2 regions of the Fervidobacterium islandicum genome follow, and region 2 is predicted to be linked to the other one. Evidence: riboswitches for the same ligand, from Rfam matches in the RefSeq annotation. Region 2 holds a riboswitch; the other holds the start of a gene.
The links. A riboswitch is a leader RNA that binds a small molecule or an ion and turns the genes downstream of it on or off. The one in region 2 is predicted to bind thiamine pyrophosphate.
Positions count from the first base shown of each region.

Region 1 (3,812 bases), 490 kb from region 2:
ACAAATAAAGCGCGTTTATGTAATCAAAGAACGCTCCATCGATCTTTTTGATGAGTAAGTTTGTCACGATCTCTTCATTAGATACGAAAGACGTGTACTTTACCTTCTTTCCGCTCTTAATCCATTCTTGCACGATCTTTTCTCCGGTTGCACCTTTCTTAACCCCAAATGTTATCTTTTCCACATTTCCGTCCCATTTTATCTCGCTTCTGACAACTATAGCAAGTCCAGAGGTTATGTACGGCTGTGTGAATTTGAAAGTCTTTTTTCTCTCCTCGGTCATATGTATCCCACCAGCGACAACATCCAACCCTAGCTTTGGAAGGATTGCGTTATCAAGCGCTGCAAATGGCAGGACGTAGAATTCGACCTGTAATCCCAACTCGTCACCAATGGCATGCCAAAGGTCGAATTCGATTCCGGAAAGTTTGTTAGAAACCCAAAAAGCGTAAGGTTCACCAAGCAACAAGCCCACCTTAAGAAACTGACAAAAAGCAAGAGATGTTAAAAGTGTAATTATCAGAAAAACCAACACTTTGAAAGCGAATTTTGTTAGCATCATACACTCGCCTCCATATACGGTGTCTCTTAATCACCCTCTACATTTTAGACTCCGTAAAAGTTCTTTTCGTTCGACTTCGCATAAGCCCATTGAACGAAAAAAACTCTGGAGGATGATACCTCCAGAGGCTTTTGTGGTTCGTTCGTACGCTTGTTATCCGATAACAGTTTTTTCCCACTTCTTAAGTATCTCGTCTAATCTGTCGTTGATTTTTGGATCGAGTTTCAATATCTTCTTTATAGTCGGTACGTATTTGAATACGTCTGGCAGTTCGATATTGATAACAGGGAGCATCCACTGGTTCAGCGGGACTTCTTTTTGGAAGTCCGGTGTGAGCATGAATTCTATGAACGCACGGGCAAGAGCTAAGTTTTTAGCTCCTTTGACGATTGCTGCGTATTCTTCAAGTACGTAAGCTCCTTCTTCGAAAATGACAGGCATGTACTTTATTGAACCATACTTGTACATGCTGTAAGCACCGTCCGTCGCGTAGCTGACTATCATATCCGCTTCGCCGGTCTCAAGCATCTTAAATGCTGCGCTCCAGCCACTTGTGAACGTGAGCACGTTGCTTTTTACCTCTTTCCAGAAGTCCATTGCCCCGTCTTCACCGAGAGCAGCGATGGTCCACATCAAGAAGGTTAAACCTGTGCTCGATGTCCTTGGATCGATGAGCACAAATTTACCTTTATACTCTGGTTTCAGGAGGTCTTTAAACGATTTTGGAGGGTTCTTTATCTTCTCAACGTTGTAAATCATCGCTAAAGCACCATAGTCGTAAACCGTTCCGTAATCATTCACAAAACCCTTGTAAACAAGGTTCTTTGAGTTATTAGCACGGTATTTCTCGAGTAAACCTTCTTTTATTGCCTTTTGAAGCTGTTGAGGGTTCAATCCAATGACTACATCGGCTTTTGGCGAACCTTTTTCAGCTATCATCCTTGCCAACACATCACCCATCGAACCGAAGCTTACAACTTTGACTTTGCATTTGTACATCCTTTCAAATTTTGGAACGACCACTTTTGCAATTCCTCCAGCAAAGCTGTCCGATGTGTAAATAACAAGTTCAGCAGAGAATATGAAAACCGTCGTCAGAAGTAAAAGCGCTACCATCAGTTTTGTAAACCTTGCCATGCTAATCCCTCCTCCACGAAGACTTTGAAAATAAAAAACCCCTCCGCTTATTTGCTTTACGCTAAGCGGAGGGATGATTAAATGAGTGTCTTTTATCATTGCCCTGGTCCCTCCGCCGGTATTACCCGGATCAGGTTCGAAGGGTCGGGAACTTGACGTTCCCCTCTCAGCCCCGCATTCAGGAGCTCCCCTCCAGGAAATGTGGTTTTCAAGTTTATTGTAACACGAGCTTAAGCCGCTGTCAATGAAACTTAATTCCCGATGTGATTATTTTCTTGCTATAATTAATGAAGATGAGAAAAAGAAGTCTGATATATAAGGGAGAAAGAATGTATGAAGAATAAAAGCTTTCGGATTTGCATTGCTATCCTATCAACTGTCGTTATACTTTTTATCGTCTTTTCAAATTTCACTTCTTGTAAGCCAAAAAGTGTGCAAAACGAAAAAGAGATGCTTCAGTTAAATGATGCAAGAGAAGAGAAATCTGGAATATTGTTGGAAAAGTCAGTTGCTTCTGCTCATAGCGATTCGAAGTTGTTTAAGCCCGTAATTGAGTCGTCAACGACTATAACGACTGCGTACGCTTCCGATGATGAAACGACAACCGAAATGGCTACTTCTGATGTTGTGAATGATTCATACGATTTTGGTGTGTTGTGCAATTTGAATGATAAACCAACCACTGCAATTCAGACCACAAAGTTTGCTTCAAGTTCAAAATGGGAACTTGGTAAACTGTACATGAAACTACCATCAGAAGAGCCTAAATTACTGTTGACAATTGACGATGGCCCTGGAAATTACACAGGTGAGATCCTTGATTATTTAAAGGAGAACAACATAAAGGCGATATTTTTCGTCTCGGGAGATACGGTCAAAAGCTATCCTAACATCGTGAAAAGGCAGTACGAGGAAGGGCACGAAATCGGCACTCATACGTATTGTCACAGAAGTTACTATAAGTTAGAAAAGACAGCAACTATAGATGAGATGAAAGAAACACTTGAACAAGACCTCCAGCGCACGGAAAATAACGTTAGAGATATAGTGCCTGAGATAAAGATAAGGTTCCTCAGAATGCCCGAAGGTTATTACAGGGACTGGGTTGGTGAGATAGCGAAAAAATACGGTTATGTTACATTGAATTGGTCAGCTGCTGGTGATTGGCTTGAAAAACCCGATGAAGAGGTCATAGCGTTCTTTAAATCGCAAATCAGACCTGGGACGATAATTCTGCTCCACGATGGACGAAACAGAGGTAAAAGAGCGCTGAAAATCCTCAAAGAACTCGTCCCATATGCGCTATCAAAGGGATATATGTTTGTTGATCCAAATGAATTCTTTTAGTACGAAGGGAGCGTTTAACTAGGTATGATAAGACACAAAGAACAGATATTCCATAAACTGCATTTACTTTCGTTTGTAATATCTATTCAGGCTTATCTTTACAGTACGTACATAAACTCTGCAGCGGCAAAATTGGGGTTAAGTTTTACGGGAATTGGTTTGATCAACTTCTTTTTGTCCATTGCATATGCTGTTGCAAGCATCACACTGGGGCATCTTGGTACGAAGGTCGGATACAAGAAGATGATATCTATACTATCGGCCTACCTGTTTTTTGTCTCTATAATCGGATTTACTGCAGATTCACCGGGAAGGCTTGTTTTATTTGCGATTCTCCAGGGGGTATTTTTCGGAGCGTTCTTTCCTCAAGTGGAAGGGCTCATAGCAAAATCCGAGCGTTTGTTGAATATAGACCCGCCTTCGATAACTGGCAGATTCACATTATCATGGAGTACGGGGAATATAATCGGTGTGGCGTTTGGTCCGTTCCTTACCGTTAAGGCTCCGCTTGTGATATTCACTATGGGATTGATCGTTTCTAGTCTGACAAGTGTGTTGATTTACATAGATTACAAAAAGCAGAAAGACATTATTATATTTCCTCCATCCAAAAAGCTTCTTGAGCATTCTCAAAACGCCGCAGTTGTTATGAACAAGCAGGCTATGAGAAGACTAAGGCTGGAATACAGGATCATTTTGTTCCTTGGTGGTCTGATTTACACATCCGTTCTGGCAAGCTTTCCTAAATTGATGATGCTTGAAAGGC
Region 1 covers NZ_CP014334.2:266,777-270,588, forward strand. The annotation lists gene NA23_RS01240 (ABC transporter substrate-binding protein) at 1-562, opposite strand, end outside; gene NA23_RS01245 (thiamine ABC transporter substrate-binding protein) at 716-1,699, opposite strand; TPP riboswitch at 1,790-1,901, opposite strand; gene NA23_RS01250 (polysaccharide deacetylase family protein) at 2,033-3,046, shown strand; gene NA23_RS01255 (MFS transporter) at 3,071-3,812, shown strand, end outside.
Region 1: it holds a riboswitch for thiamine pyrophosphate, as region 2 does, so the genes downstream of both, NA23_RS01245 (thiamine ABC transporter substrate-binding protein) here and NA23_RS03540 (sulfide-dependent adenosine diphosphate thiazole synthase) in region 2, are expected to answer to the same signal.

Region 2 (3,812 bases):
GTATGGTCTGGATTTCAGTTTCTTTTTTGCATCCTCGGAATGTATCGCGAGTTCGAACATTTTGTTCCAATCGAATCTTGCTCGCGCCAAAGCCATTTGATGTTCCAATTCCAGCGCTTTCTTATTGCCCCTTGCAACATCAGCGATAACCGCAGCTATCTTTGAAGCAATTACGCCGTACTTAACATCTTCTACATCCGGTAGTGCCACGTGTTCGGCAGGAGTTACGTAACAGATGAAATCGCAGCCGTGATAAGCAGCGAAGGCGGCTCCAACTGCGCTCACTATGTGATCATGCCCCACTCCTCGGTCTGTCGGAAGTGGGCCAAGTAAGAATATGGGAGCTCCCTTACCTATCTTTTTCATCAACTTCACGTTGGTTTCTATCTCGTTCAGTGGTACATGTCCAGGACCTTCTAACATCACTTGGACACCTTTTTCCCTTGCCCTATCCACAAGTTGACTCATGACAAAGAGCTCTTCCAACTGCTGAGGGTCGGTTGCATCAACCACAGCGCCTGGTCTCATCCCGTCGCCTAAGCTCAGCGTGATGTCGAATTCCGCAGCTATATCAAGTATCTCATCGAAATGCTCATAGAACGGATTCTCCCTATTGTTCTTTATCATCCATCCTGCGATAATAGCCCCACCTCGACTCACGATCTTTAGAATCCGCTTACTGTCTTTGAGCTTTTTTAACACATCCTTAGTGATTCCAACATGGATGGTCATGAAATCTATGCCATCTTTGGCATGAGCATAAACCATGTCTATAAAATCTTTCTCTGAAAAATCGATGACGTTCTTTCCTTCCTCATATGCTTTGACCGCCGAATCGTAAATGGGAACCGAGCCAACGGGTACCGGTGAGTTCTCAACGATGATTCTCCTCATCTCCGATAGATTACCCCAAGTTGATAGCACCATAACTGAATCAGCACCGGCACTAAGGGCAACGTTCAACTTTTCCAGTTCTTCCTTGAGAGACGAGTACCCAAAAGACGTTCCTATGTTCGCGTTCACCTTTACTGAGAAATTAGAACCGATAACCTTCGGTTTACTGATGTTGTGCAATCTGTTCTTTGGAATGACAGCCTGACCGTTTGCCAGCTTTTCCATAATCACTTCGACAGGTACTCCTTCACCCAACGCGCAGATTCTCATCTCTTCAGAAACTATATTGTTCCGAGCCATCTGCATTTGTGTCATGAACCTATCGCTCATCGTCGCTCCCTCCCATCTTTCTTAGTTCGTTGGATATGAGTTCGGCAGCCCTTAGACCGGACATTATCATTCCTCCGAATATCGGTCCCATCCTTGGCCCTGCTCCAACGCTCACGGCCGCCATTCCGACAATGTACAATCCGGGGTAGATTTCCCTTGTATTTTCAACAACAAATCTTTCGCCGTTTTCTGCATCCATCGGAAACTCGTATCCGACTATTCCGAAGTTGTAGGAAGCTTCGGTGGAACCACCAATGGATGAAATTATCCCACGTTTTGATAGCAATTTCACGAGATTGGCTGGGTGACCTGTTCCATCGACCGTGAACTTTGAGACAATGCTTATTGGATCAACGTGTAGCTTTTCCCTTAAAGTTGGTGTCCAGTTGATTACGACTCCAGAAACTCTCCTATCGTACATCACCAAGTCCTCGACAAACACGTTGTTGAAAATCATCGTCCCTGCAAGCGTTGTATGGTAGAGCAGGGCTGAAGCAAGATGAACAGAATCGGTAACGATGAACTCGTCGAATTTTTTGAACCTTATACCGAGTTCTTTAAGATAACCTTCCAGTTCAGATTCCAGCACGACTTCGTTGAACATCATTCCACCGCCCCAAATACCTCCACCAGGCTCGTTTTTTGCTTCAAAAATAGCAACTTTGTAGCCCTTCTTAGATAGCTCCAGTGAAAGCGTGAGAGCACTAGGACCACATCCGGCAATTGCCACATCAACTTCCAAGGCGTTTGAAAGCTTTTCGAAGAAGTTCTCAACAATGAGCTTTGAAATCGTAAGATCTTTCCCCATAAGTTGTTCAACCTCCTTTTTTAGTGTGTAAAAAAAAGTCCCTCCGAATTTCATCTTCGGAGGGACCTTTCTACATTTGATTTTCTGCTTGTAATACAAGTTGTCTCACATTTTTGCCCAATCCCTCCGCCGGTATTACCCGGATCAGGTTCGAAGGGTCGAAGGATTGACTCCTTCCTCTCAGCCCCGCATTCAGGAGCTCCCCTCGGGCTAATAGTATTCAACTGTCTAACTTGAGCTTACCATTTGAAATCGGTTTTGTCAAGTTTAGGAAAATATCCCAAAAAACGTTTAAATTTGAGGCTTAGCGGTTCCCTTTGATATTTGACGAAAAGTTTCTCATTTCAACATAGTGTACAGCTTTCTTTTTATCGTTCAAAAACTTAAGACAAGTAGTATAATAAATATTGGAAAGTTTGAATAGCGAACTAATCTTTCAATTTGTTTTTTGAGGGGAGGGAACAGAATGGAACTTCGGGAAGTGATTTTGAAAAGAAGAAGTATAAGGAAATTTAAACAGGAAAGCGTGCCTTTCGATTTATTAAAAGAGATTGCAAAATACTCCCTGTTAGCTCCAAGTGGCCGAAACTCAAGACCTGTTGATCTGGTTATTGTGAGTGATAGAGATAAGATCCAAGAAATTAAAAAAGCAAGGCAGGGTGCGTTTTCATTTCTTGAAACAGCACCTGCATGTATCGTTGTTGCTGCAAACGAAGCTAGTTCTACCTGGCTTTCAGATGCTTCTATCGTGGCCACATACATACAGCTTCTGTGCGTTGAAAACGGACTTGGCAGTTGCTGGGGTCACGCACACGAACGTTTCCAAGATGGTATTTCCGTTGAAGCCAAGATTAAAGAAATACTTCACATTCCGGAAGGTTATAGGGTCTTGTGCGTGATAGGTATCGGTTATCCTGACGAGCAAAAAGACACACACGTTTTGGAAGAAGTTGATGAAAAGAAAATCCACATTAGCAAGTGGTAAAAATTGCATAGATCGTTTTTCGAAGAGCCTTACAGATGGAAGGGAGATGAAGACATGGGTGAACTAAAAAAAGAGAAAACAACGGATATACTTAAAACCAACAAAGACCAGGTTGTCCAGCTTTCGATATTGGTTGAAGTAGCGCATCCTGTGGTTCGCATGCCTGTTGTCGATGGTGATGGTAATTCGTTCTACTTTCCGGGAGTTGGAGGCATTACTTACAACTTCGGGCTTGGTGATAACGCTTTCAAAATGCACGGTGATCACATCGAACCTGATGTTAGCACAAAGAACAAAGACAAAGATTTGAATCCCACATGCATGGCTCTTGCATGCATAGGAAATGAAGCAACGGTAGTATCCGGAGATGCAAAAGGCATGAAAGGCTACGTGATTGGAAAACATGGAGGTATAGATCACATTCTTATTTGGTTCCCTGAAAAGGAAAAGTTAGCAATTGGTGATAAGATACAGATAAAAGCGTGGGGGCAGGGTTTGGAACTTCTTGATTATCCAGAAGTGAAGGTTATGAACATAGACCCATGCCTGTTTGAAAAAATTCCAATAAAGCTCAAGAAAGGAAAACTCCACGTGCCAGTTACCGCTGTAGTTCCTGCGCATTTGACAGGCTCTGGTATAGGGGCAGGTAATCCTGCAGCAACCGACTACGATATGAATACGCTCGATAAGGAGGAAATAAAAAAGTATGGTCTTGACAAAGTGCGTATCGGGGATTTAGTTGCTATATCAGACCACTATAATGGCTATGGAGCTGGAGGCTACAAAGGCGGAGCA
Region 2 covers NZ_CP014334.2:751,973-755,784, reverse strand. The annotation lists gene thiC (phosphomethylpyrimidine synthase ThiC) at 1-1,209, opposite strand, end outside; gene NA23_RS03540 (sulfide-dependent adenosine diphosphate thiazole synthase) at 1,214-2,032, opposite strand; TPP riboswitch at 2,136-2,248, opposite strand; gene NA23_RS03535 (nitroreductase family protein) at 2,499-3,017, shown strand; gene NA23_RS03530 (DUF4438 domain-containing protein) at 3,072-3,812, shown strand, end outside.